Regions from separate parts of the Paenibacillus sp. Y951 genome, predicted to be linked through region 1. Evidence: a T-box and tRNA genes for the amino acid it is inferred to sense, from the RefSeq annotation. Region 1 holds a T-box; the other regions hold tRNA genes.
The links. A T-box is a leader RNA that pairs with one kind of tRNA and senses whether it is charged. The one in region 1 lies ahead of AC1TPB_RS08985 (valine--tRNA ligase), so its partner is inferred to be a tRNA-Val.

Region 1 (4,296 bases):
ACGAATGTTGCGGATAGCACGGATCATTTCCATTAGCAGTTCCATTTCTTTCACTGCTTCTGGAGCTTCCAGCGCAGCATCATATACAGGCCATGCAGCAAGTGTAATCGTCTCGCCATCATGTGGTAGATGCTGCCATATTTCTTCAGATATGAAAGGCATGAATGGATGAATCAAACGCTGTGTACGATCAAGCACATAAGCAAGTACTGATTGCGTACCAGCTTTTGCTTCTGCATCGTCGCCATTCAAACTTAATTTGGAGAATTCGATATACCAGTCACACAGATCATCCCAAATAAAGTTATAAAGCACGCGGCCTGTTTCACCAAACTCATAGCTATCAACTAGTCGTGTCACATCACGAACGGCTTCATTCAAGCGATGCAAGATCCAGCGATCTGCTGTTCCGAGCTTGCCGGTAATATTAATGTCTTCATAAGTGAAACCTTCAAGATTCATCAACGCGAAGCGAGAAGCATTCCATATTTTGTTAGCAAAGTTACGAGCTTGTTCTACCTTCTCATAACGGAAGCGCAAATCTTGACCAGGCGTACTACCTGTTGAGATCATAAAGCGCATAGCATCGGCACCATATTGCTCGATAACTTCAAGTGGATTAACACCATTTCCTAGTGATTTAGACATTTTTTGACCATCTTTATCACGTACAAGTCCATGCAATAGCACATCTTGGAATGGCATTTCATCTGTAAATTCAAGTGCTGTAAAGATCATCCGTGATACCCAGAAGTAAATAATATCGTAGCCAGTTACAAGTACATTCGTTGGATAGTAACGTGCTAAATCATCAGTCTGTTCTGGCCAGCCTAATGTTGAGAACGGCCATAATGCAGAACTGAACCATGTATCTAGTACATCATTATCTTGACGTAGATTAGCATCGGTCTGATCTTCAGCAGATACGATAATCTCGCCATTTTCATCATTATAAAATGCCGGAATACGATGTCCCCACCATAATTGACGAGAAATACACCAATCACGCACATTTTCGATCCAGTTCAAATAGATCTTTTCAAAACGATCTGGCACGAAGCGTACGCCTTTACCAGACTTTTGAGCAGCAATAGCCGCTTCTGCAAGTGGTTTCATCGCTACAAACCATTGTGTAGATAGATACGGCTCTACAACTGCTCCACTGCGCTCACTATGACCAACTTGATGTAAGTGATCTTCGATTAATACACACACGCCCTGCTCTTGTAGATCACTTACGAGCTGCTTACGGCAATCGAAACGATCCAACCCTTTATATGGACCTGCCTCATCGTTCATCGTACCTGTTTCGTCCATCACAATAATTTGCGGAAGGCTATGACGCTCACCAACTTCAAAGTCATTCGGATCATGTGCGGGCGTAATCTTCACTGCGCCAGAACCAAAATCCTTCTCTACATATTCATCTGCAATAATTGGAATTTCACGATTAACAATCGGAAGGACAATCATCTGGCCGATCAAATGTTTATAGCGATCATCTTCGGGATGTACTGCTACTGCTGAATCACCTAACATCGTCTCCGGACGTGTAGTTGCCACTGTAATAAAGCCGGTTCCGTCTTTCAATGGATAACGTAAATGATACAAGTGACCGTTAACCTCTTTATGCTCCACTTCAATATCAGACAACGCAGTACGAGCTACAGGGTCCCAGTTAATAATTTTTTTACCACGATAAATTAATCCTTTTTCGTATAGACGCACAAACACTTCACGAACTGCTTTATTCAGACCATCGTCAAGTGTAAAGCGTTCACGTGAGTAATCAAGAGATAGCCCCATTTTTGCCCATTGGTCGTGGATTGTCTCAGCATATTGATCTTTCCATTCCCATACTTGCTCAAGAAATTTTTCACGTCCAAGATCATGTCTAGAAATACCTTGCTCACGTAGTTTCTGTTCTACTCTTGTTTGCGTTGCGATACCTGCATGGTCAGTACCAGGCAGCCACAATGCATCATACCCCTGCATACGCTTAACACGGATAAGAATATCTTGAAGTGTAAAATCTAACGCATGACCAATATGCAACATTCCTGTTACGTTCGGGGGTGGAATTACGATTGTATATGGTTCTGCCTCGGGACGTTGACCTGCTTGAAAGTAATTACCTTTTACCCAGAAGTCATACCATTTCTGTTCCGCTGCCTTCGGATCATAAGTCGTTGGCATCGTTAAATTAGATTGATTATCTGACATTTGTTCATCCTCCTAAAACTTTTCGTAAGCTACTCGATTGAACTTCACTGTAAAGAAAAGTTACATCGAAAGCATAAACTAAAACTTTTCATTAGCTTCTCTGAATAACTTCATAGTATTGAAAAGTTACTACGAAAGCATAAACTAAAACTTTTCATTAGCTTCTCGATTGAACTTCACTGTAAGAAAAGTTACATCGAAAGCGTGGGCATACCAAAATTTTGCAACAAAAAAGCCTTTCATCCTACAAAAGGACGAAAGGCTAGCTTCCGTGGTACCACCTTAATTCCACACTACAAAACCGTAGCGTGGCTCTCATAACAGATAACGGCTGTGACCGGCCTAACCTACATCATAGCTACGCTATGCTCAGCAAGGCAATTCAGAGGTGACCCATATACCTGTTATCCTGCAGAACCTTTCAGCGAACAGTTCTACTCTCTGAAGGCAACGTAAGTATATTATTCCTCATCAACATTATTACACATATATCAATATAATAACGTATGATCAGGCTGTCGTCAATTTCTAACGATGATATATGCTATTTGATTTTGAAATAGGCTACGGATTCATTCAATGTATCCACGACAGCCCCTAGTTGTTCGGACGCAGCAGCTATATTTTGCATCATCGCTAATTGCTCTTCAGTAGCGGCTGCGACCGATTGAGATCTCACGAAAATTTGAGATGTGCTTGCCGCCGCATGATCCATTGTCGCGGAAATTTCCTCGGAGCTCGCTGACATTTGCTCTGTAATCGCCGATGTTTCATGAATTTGAGTTACAATGTGGGCGACAGACTCCATAATCGTAGCAAAGCTTTGATTAACTTCCTCCATCATACTTGAGCCCGATCTAGCTACCTGCTTCGTCGTATTCATCGACTCGGATACACTAGAGATCTCAATTCTCGTTTCTTGAATCAAGCGGTTGATGCCCTCCGCTGATTCATGTGATTGCGAAGCCAAGAGGCGAATTTCATTAGCTACAACACTAAACCCTTTGCCGTGCTCACCCGCTCTTGCAGCTTCAATAGAAGCGTTTAAAGAAAGTAAATTGGTTTGCTTTGCGAATGTTGTAATGCTCGATGCAATCTCCCCAATCTCATTAGATTTATGTGTTAAAGACTGCACTATTTCAGATAACTGCTCCACTGAAGCAAGCATATTTACAATTTGCTGCTGAAGATTGATTAGTAACTTATTACCAACTTCCGCATGACGCGAAGTTAGCGATGAATGTTCCGCCATTACGCCTGAATTATCAGCAACTCTTTGAATTCCAATCGCCATCTCTTCAATCGCACGGCTCGTCTCTTCACTGCTTTTCACTTGCACTTCCACATCCTGATTCATCTCTTGAATATCCATAGTTACATGCTCAGCCGCTTTGGCAGATTCCTTGGAACTATCCGATAGCTCAATCGAAGCCTCACGAACAAATAAGGTATTAGAAGCAATCGTTCCAATAAGCTCTTTCATTTTGACCAGCATTATATCGACGGCTTCCGTTATTTTACCAAGCTCGTCGTTGTCATACTTGGTCTGCGGCTCATGGCGTAGATCTCCCGCTGCAACGTCACTAGTAACGCTAATGATTTTCCGAAGCGTTTTCATGATCTTCCTAATTACTGCTACACCGGCTATCGCCAAAACAATGAGAATGATAGCCACGCCAGTATAAAGCTTTGTAGCTGTATTACTATTTTGTTCATTAATATCTACAATACTATTCAGGGCGTAATCATCCAGAATTTCGCCAATTTGATCCAAGCTCGAGCGAGCTTGTTCAAAGCTTGCTAACAATTGTGTATCATCCATGCCGTCATTCGCTGATTTCAAAGCGGCATTCGTATCGATAACCCACTGATCGAAAGAGGTTTGAAAATCCGTTGCATTTTGTTCAATCGTTTCCGTCGTCTCCGCATGAGCAGTTTCCATAAGCTCTTTCTTTTGCAAAATATCCAATGCTTGTCCGACTCTTTCATTCGCTTGCTCAATATTTCCTGTCAAAACTTGCAGCTGAGCTGATTGCTCATCCCCACTTAATGTACCCAGCGTCAGCAGCTGAA
Region 2 (4,296 bases), on a different contig from region 1:
TGAATATTATCTTGCAAGATATTAAGTAACACATACTAATACACACCCAACGTTACCCAAAAAACCTGTCCGTATTTGTAGCCATACTGTAGCCGAAAGCTATAAAACTAACAGCTACAGTATAACAACACAAAAACCCGAGGAGCGTTGCTACACGGACTTCCCGGGATCATATAAAACGTGTGGGTACAACGCAGGAAATGAGGGAGAAGAGTTCAACTCCCCCTAGGGTAAGTGAGAACCTTGATTGCAAAAAGTGCTTTAAATAACACCAAAAAAGTATTGAATCAATCTCATGTTATCAGTAACATGAAATAATAGTGGGGACGAAATCGATTAGTATTGAATATAAGGTAACCAAAGAGAACAAACTAACCGTGATTCCCGCATACGGGCATATGAACCGTCCCTATATGTCACCTGGGTATTATTGTTTTGAAGCTCCGTGCGCCTGTGGGATGTTATCCATGTCAAGGAGATTCATTTGACAGAAGTATTCTAAGAAGTTTTTAGCTTCTTTGATTTTTTCTTCATCTGTTCTTAATGCTATGATATCTTTTAAGATTTGAGCAGTCCAAACGTTATCGAAGTAACGGTATTTACCAGAATTCCATGTCAAGCGTTCAGGAAAGTTTTTGTTGATATAATAATTCCAGAAAAGCATATTTTCTGCTTCTTGATCTGTGAGCTTAATTCTAAATTCCGTATGGGCCGGGACCATTCCATCATTGCTAAGATCGCCGAAAAACGTTTCGTTTACCATATAGAGGCCGAAAATACGTCTTTCTGTTTCTGATTGATCGGATCCTCTTGCAGTCAGAAGACATGCACTGTTCGGAAGCAAACGAGCTACTCTGTTTGGTTGGCCTTTATTTTTTCCATTTTGAACCTTGCCAGTAGACGCTCGCCAGTCGGTAAATACATTTTGTTGCTCTTCCTCGTCCAGCCAGAAAACAATTTGTGAGCTCTCATGAATTTTAAGGTTTTTTATTTTTTCTCTACGCTGCTGTTCAAGCGCCTGCTGCGCCTCTACTTCTTCACGTTCTCTTTCAAGTGCTTCTTTTTTTATTTCCTCTTTTGCAATAATTTTCTGCAAAGATTTTGCGGTATTTCGGTCATTTAGTTTGATAAACTTCCCAAAGGCATCAGGGTAAACGAATTTTTTAGTATAATTATTAAAATCAATAGTGATGACAGACTCATCATGATCAACGATATTTCCAATACCAAAGACTGTATGAGTTATTTTTTCATTGATTAAGTTCATTAACCCCACTCTCCTCGTATAAATATTTAGGTATTAAATTAACACCTATTATTTTCTGACTAGCTTGCTTTCGATTGACGAAATAGAATGAGAAAATGGTTTTTTACATCAAAAAACCGCACTCAAATTCTGTCGAAAAGAAGTTGCGTACGATTATCGTGTATTGTCTAAATATTCTTATAATTATATATTACCATATATCCAAACATATTTCAAATAATGAATTGACAATGGTATATTTTTATCGTATAATTTAATATTTTTTTGTGAAACTATCATCTTTGTCGGCTATCGGCACTCAACACATGTGGAGTTCGTGATATTGATGGTAAGGAAATTGTAATCCCGATAAACCCATGATATTGCTAATACAATCGTGCAAAAAAATGAGGAACTTAAAAATTAGTAATATTACTCTATTTATACGAACAAAGGTGAATGTGGGTGTGAGGGTTGTTTTTTTAGAAGAGATTTATTGTGAAAAAAACGAATAAGAGAAGAGTTAGTAAAAAGACCATTTTCCTTAATTGAGTAATGGTCTTGAAGCATAATATTATGACCTAAAATCTATTCTTGACCAAAAGCACCAAAAAGAGAGCTTCACAAACTCATCCCAATACGCCCAAAACAAAAAGCCCCCTTACACCGTAAGGGGGCTGAACGTTTATATTCTGGTAGGACGGGCGGGGATCGAACCCGCGACTTCTACCCTGTCAAGGTAGCACTCTCCCGCTGAGTTACCGTCCTATGCAATACAAAATATAATAGCATAGGCTAACGATATTTTCAAGCTATAATTTAGTAATTTTAGAAGATAAACATTTTAGTTTTCTTTAATTCATAAAAACCTCTAATTATTGTTGCAACATTATGAGTAAATATGACGTTTATAGATATAGTTAATAATTAAAGCGTTATGCATCGAGAATGACTTTTTGTTACATAGAAGTCCAACAAATTAGGGGGAAATATGATGAAGAAGAAAAGTTTATTTACTGTAGCACTCTCGCTGGTTCTTTTACTAGCATTAACACCAGTTTTACATGCGTTTTCGGATGTGTCAGGTCACAAAGCAGAAAGCCATATTTTAAGTTTGAAGGAGCGAGGAGTTATTAACGGTGTTAACTCAGATGCATTCAATCCGGATAATGAATTGACATATGCTCAAGCTGTTTCTTTGCTTGATAGAGCTTTTGAACTGGACCTTAGTCGTTTCCGTTTTGCAAAACTACCTGTAGCTAGTGATATGTATGAAAATGTAGCTAATGATCAATGGTATTCTGAAGCATTTGTAGAAGGATATTACAATGGCGTGGAATTTGCTGCTGATGTGAATCCTAACGATTCCATTAGTCGTGAGGAATTTGCATCTATCTTAATGGATCAGGTAGATCGAAAAGGTGATTACCCACTAATTGCAATCTATATTGACTATCTTGATGCTAAGGAAGTTCAACCAGACTATAGTAATGCGATTCAAAAGCTTCTAATTCTAAAGTTTGCAGAGCTTACGGAAGACAACAAGTTTAATCCTACACAAAGCGTTACTCGTGGTGAAGCAGCGATTTGGTTAGATAAAGCACTTCTTTTTGCAGATACGCTTAATGTTAATGAAGAAGTTGAACCATCAAGCCAACTTGACAATGTAAAGCTGACGACAGAAGCATTAACGGATACAGTTAATAAAGTAACCATTTCTGCAGACGTACCACATCCAGGCTATGGCATAAAGGTAGCTAATATTAAATTTGTTGGTGACATCGCTTATGTAGATATCCAGATTGTTGAGCCTCTACCAGATATGATGTATCCTCAAGTGATTACAAACGTGTCTACATCTGTATATGTAGATAAACAATATAAAGTTGAATTTGTAGAAGCACAATATAATGATGAATCTGTAGCTCAATAATAATGGTATGATAACGCTGTGTAGTAGTCGTAATGTTGACTAGCTATTCAGCGTTTTCTTTATGTAGAGCGCTCGTAATGACCTTGCTTGGCATCGTATTGAATTGACTTCTATGAAAAAAACATCATAATGATACTATCTATCCTCCTAATATTAGAGGTACAGAGTGGCACAAATCGTTAGTAATGGGGGAGCAGGTGTAACTATGACATCGGAGCATTTTATACTACATACCGATAAATATCAAATTAATATGATGTATGCTCACTGGAAGCATCATACGCATCATCAAAAAGCGGTTTTTGATTTGTATTTTAGAAAATTGCCATTCGGCAACGGCTTTGCCGTTGCCGCTGGTCTGGAAAGAATTATTCATTATATTAAGGGGCTAAAATTTTCTGAAGAAGAAATTACATTTCTAGCTTCGCAAGAGGAAAACTATGACCTTCCATTTTTAGAGGAGCTTAGACAATTCAAGTTTACAGGTCATATTTATGCTGCCATTGAAGGTACATTGGTTTTTCCTAATGAGCCAATATTAAGAGTGGAGGCATCGATTTTTGAAGCTCAAATTATTGAGACAGCAATATTGAACTTCATGAATTATCAATCACTAATCGCAACGAAAGCGGCGAGAATTAAGCAAGTAGCGCCACATGATATATTAATGGAATTCGGTACGCGCCGAGCACAAGAAGCAGATGCAGCCATTTGGGGGGCGAGAGCAGCTTGTCTAGTTGGCTTTCATGCAACGTCTAACTTGAGAGCGGCAATGCTGTTTAATTTACCAGCAAAAGGGACGCATGCTCATGCTTGGGTACAAATTCATGATAGTGAGCAGCAGGCGTTTGATCGTTACGCTGAGGCGTTACCTGATGATGTAACTTTACTCGTAGATACGTATGATACATTGCGTGAAGGCGTACCTCATGCCATTGAAACAGCACGTAAGCTTGCTGCCAAAGGTAAGCGTATGAAGGCGATTCGTCTTGATAGTGGAGATCTAGCCTATTTATCTAAGCGTGCTCGTGAAATGCTCGATGAAGCGGGTTTCCCCGATGTGAAAATTGTAGCTTCTAATGATCTAGATGAAAATATTATTGTAGAATTGAAGGCA
Region 3 (4,296 bases), on a different contig from region 1:
TCATAGATACCAAGGTCGAGAAAAGCCTGTGATAATTTTGTCTACCGTTCTGGATCAAACGAGGAATGGGCAAATCGGAAAGAAATTTGTGGAAAATCCAAATATGATCAATGTAGCGGTTTCCAGAGCACAAAAGCAGTTTATTCTCGTCACTGATCATGCATTATTTCGAAACTCTCGCAAGGATATTGGTGATCTAATACGCTACATAGAATATAACACGCTTCACGAGCATATTACACAAAGTCAATTGATATCTGTGTTTGATTTGCTATATTCCGATTATTCAGAACGATTGAATGAACTGCAAGCGCGACTGGTTAACAAATCCAAATACAAATCTGAAAATATTATATGGCGTGTTCTGACTGATTTGATTGAAGAAGATACTTACAAATGTTTTTCTTTTAGTATGCAAGTATATTTAAAGGATGTATTCAGAGACACAGATCAACTTAATGAATCTGAGAAAAAGTATGTAAAAAACAGAGCTTCTTTTGATTTTGTTATCTATGATACTATTAACAAGCAGCCGCAATTGGCTATTGAAGTAAATGGATTTGCTTATCATCGGAATAATCTGGCTCAATCTAAGCGAGATGAGTTAAAAGGTAGTATTTGCAAGAAATATGACTTTGTACTTCTTACTCTTGAGACAACTGGCTCTGATGAAATCATAAAAATTCGCAATCAATTGGATAAACTTTTATATAGTAGTTAACAGGTTCATTATTATAATGTATTGGGGTTATTTTATGTTTGTAAACCAGCAAGGAAAAAGTTGGAACTGGATCGCTTTCTGACATCAATACCTTATATATTTGCGTATGTCATATTCATAATGGAAGAAGATCAGTATCTAAGATTCGCAGTATCTTTAGCTGTATGTTTAATTTGTTTAATCGTTGTTATACTTAATAATAAAAATCAAATGTATGCTAATAATAGCTATACTAAGTGTGTTTCTAGTTGTTTAGTAGTTGGTGCTCTGTTTACCTTGTCATTATCTAATTACTTTTACTTTATAGTTGGATTAGCATCTATTTCAATTGTTATTTATAAAATTTTTGAGTTTTTATGTGACTTTGTTGAGAGCATATTACTAAAAAAGTAGACATGTGATTACTAATGGTTCTCATTTTAAAATATAGTTGTTGGTTAAGTGGATTCGTAGCTTTCATTGTTGCATTTTTTTGGTTTATAATTAGATTCGCAAACTTATATCCGAAAAATCCGATTGCATTAATGTTAATGAAACAGACGTCGGCATTATAGCCTGGGTTAGTGTATTCATTATTTCAATGATCAATGCTGTTTTTATTTTGGATTTTCTCATCAAATGGATTATTAGAAGTTTTAATTCAATTAAGTTTAATGTAATCAATCGTACTGAGATTCAACTCTTGTTTATTAAGATGGTTGTTATTATCGTATTTGCAGATATTACTTATTCTTTGTTATATCTTGCATTCTCTGGTATGAAGATTAAAGAAATAAACACACTGGCAGAATACATTCTATTACTACAAAATTACGGTAAATCGTTTTACTACGCTTTCTGTCTACATTTTTCCGCTACATTACCTTCAACACCCTTTTTCATAGAAATGGATAATGCAGTAAAACAGACATTCCCACTTCAAATCATTCAATTTTTCCATTTCTGCCTAAATAAAATTATCGATATAACTATGCTTGCATATACAGCGGGTGTAATTTTAAAAGCGCTTGGGATAACGAAAGAGAAGAGTATATAAATCTTTCGTTATTGACCAATATAAACGATAGATATGATTGAATCTAGGAATCGACTCTTAAGTTAGGATGCCTCCAACTTATTTGGGAAGATACCGTGTAGCATTCACACAACCCAAGAGATGAAGAAGCAGATGCAAGATTAAAAGTGGGGTATTAGATGTCTGGGATGTGGGTCATAACTAAATAAGAGGCTATAGTTTAGGGGGAAATAGGTCGCTGACTACGATCAGTCGGCGATTCAATCCCGCCTAGCTCCACCATACATTAAATCAGAAACGACAGAAGTGCCTTTTTTTCCTTGACGGTCTCGTGAGTTTATAGTCTATGGAAAAAGAAGATGAAATAGACAGGAGGTCAATATGACAATCAGAAAGTACGGAAGTGACAGAGAGCATTTTCTAAAATATTTAATGAATTTGATGGTACCCATAGAAGGTGGGACTGTGGAATTACGCGATTATATTAATATGAATAAATGGCTTAGTTCAGATTATACTTTATCAGACCCTGGAAGAGGAAGTGATAAAAAGGTTATTACATGGACTGAAACGATTGAACCTTTCTATGTAATGAAGTATCCGGTAACACAGCATTTGTATCATCTTGTCATGCATGAAGAAGAAGTAGAACCGAATGTGAATAACTTGCCGATTACGGAGGTTTCGTGGTTGGATTCGCTTGTCTTTTGTAACGCATTGTCCCGAATACTTGGTAGGACTGAATGCTACACAATCACAAATGAAAGTGAGAACACTATATACAACAATAAAGCGAATGGTTTTCGATTACTATCAGACGCTGAATGGCAGTATGTGTGCAAAGCGGGAACCAAGGGATATCGGTATGAAAGAATTGATAAGATTGCATGGTATCAAGAAAACTCTAATGGATCAGCTCATCAAGTCGGAAAGCTTCTTCCTAATCCATGGGGTGTTTACGATGTGATTGGTAATGTTTGGGAGTGGTGCTGGGATCTGTATGATACTGAACGATATGGGAACTATAGAGTCTTCCGAGGAGGCAGTTGGGCTGAAGTTGAAAACAATTGTGGTTCTACGATTAGAAGGAAAAGCATGCCTGATTTCAGGATAGATGACCTTGGCTTTAGAATAGCACTTACAAAACCATGAGTATCAAAAATTGTGTATAATAGCGTTCGTACTTTATTATGCCTAAATATTCATCGTTTCTTATCAATGAATAATTAGGTGTTTTTTGTGATAATACTCTTCATTGTTAATGACTTTATCAAAGCTTTATGAGAACAATATCTAGTCATTATAAGAATAATAACTTCTTCTGATATGATTAATTAAAAGAAGGAGGGATTTTCTTGGAGAACATGCGATTACGAAAAAATCAGATTTTTGCACTTGCTTATTGCCTTATTTTTGTGGTTCGTTTTTTTCAATATCTGTATACGGTCGAAGTAAGGTCAACCTTAACAATAGTATTATATATCGTGCTTTTTATCGCAGGAATCTTTTTATTCCGCCAGCATCTAGTTGGAAGTTGGCAACTTCTGAAGCAATCCATTTTTCGTAGCTTATTGTTACTAATTGGCTTCTACTTCATTTTTGTATTATTCTCTTCATTCGCTACAGCAATGCAATAGCGCAACTCACGGATTTCCATAATAGTCTCCTTGTTGCACGTATGCTTCAATGGCATAAGAATGTATTTGAAATAAGTAATGTTGATATTAAAAGGTAGAGAGGGGATTAATAAAAATGGACATGAAGGATTTTATAGATTTTTGTAAAAGAGGCAACCCCATATCGGGCGAGGATAAAGAATTGCATGGACTATTAACTCAATGTAGCTATGAAGCTCAAAAGATCACAATGGAACTAAACACTTCTTATCATTCAAAAGAAGAAATTGTGGAGATTTTTAGTGAACTAACAGGTAATAAAGTCGATTCATCTTTTATGTGTTTTCCACCGTTTTATACAGATTTCGGGAAAAATATTATGATTGGAAAAAATGTGTTTCTTAACACAGGCTGCTCCTTCCAAGATAGAGGTGGAATTAGTATAGGAGACGGTTCAATGATAGGTATGAATGTCACAATTGCTACACTTAATCATGGGTTACCTATGGAAACGAGAAATACAACATATTCCTCTCCAGTTATCATTGGCAAAAATGTCTGGATTGGGTCAAGCGCAACAATATTACCTGGTGTAACGATTGGCGACAATTCAGTTGTTGCGGCAGGGGCAGTTGTCACTAAGGATGTCCCAGAAAATACTGTCGTTGTAGGAGTACCAGCAAAAGTAGTAAAATCAATTAACGATACTGCAAAGTAATTATCGGAAAAATATTAAGAATGAATCTTGAAGGCTCCATACCAAGTGATAATCCATTTCTGAATTCTTATGTATTTAGTTATGGACATCGAAATCCTCAAGGGATAGCTTGGTCGCCTGATGATACGCTATATACGAGCGAGCACGGTAACAGTGCTAACGATGAAGTGAACGAGATAGAAGCCGGTTTAAATTATGGCTGGCCAATTATTGAGGGGAAAGAGGT

Region 2: it encodes a tRNA-Val, which carries the amino acid that the T-box ahead of AC1TPB_RS08985 (valine--tRNA ligase) is inferred to sense. The anticodon was not compared.
Region 3: it encodes a tRNA-Val, which carries the amino acid that the T-box ahead of AC1TPB_RS08985 (valine--tRNA ligase) is inferred to sense. The anticodon was not compared.

What each region holds. Positions count from the first base shown of each region.
Region 1 is NZ_JBXCIY010000005.1:102,905-107,200, forward strand. Features, by position in the region: gene AC1TPB_RS08985 (valine--tRNA ligase) at 1-2,223, opposite strand, end outside; T-box leader at 2,471-2,707, opposite strand; gene AC1TPB_RS08990 (methyl-accepting chemotaxis protein) at 2,768-4,296, opposite strand, start outside.
Region 2 is NZ_JBXCIY010000003.1:279,498-283,793, forward strand. Features, by position in the region: gene AC1TPB_RS06305 (malate synthase) at 428-1,267, opposite strand; tRNA gene AC1TPB_RS06310 (tRNA-Val) at 1,940-2,014, opposite strand; gene AC1TPB_RS06315 (S-layer homology domain-containing protein) at 2,238-3,179, shown strand; gene AC1TPB_RS06320 (nicotinate phosphoribosyltransferase) at 3,385-4,296, shown strand, end outside.
Region 3 is NZ_JBXCIY010000003.1:124,842-129,137, forward strand. Features, by position in the region: gene AC1TPB_RS05325 (AAA domain-containing protein) at 1-721, shown strand, start outside; gene AC1TPB_RS05330 (hypothetical protein) at 1,404-1,757, shown strand; tRNA gene AC1TPB_RS05335 (tRNA-Val) at 1,946-2,018, shown strand; gene AC1TPB_RS05340 (formylglycine-generating enzyme family protein) at 2,118-2,888, shown strand; gene AC1TPB_RS05345 (hypothetical protein) at 3,092-3,373, shown strand; gene AC1TPB_RS05350 (DapH/DapD/GlmU-related protein) at 3,489-4,070, shown strand; partial or broken gene AC1TPB_RS05355 (PQQ-dependent sugar dehydrogenase) at 4,076-4,296, shown strand, end outside.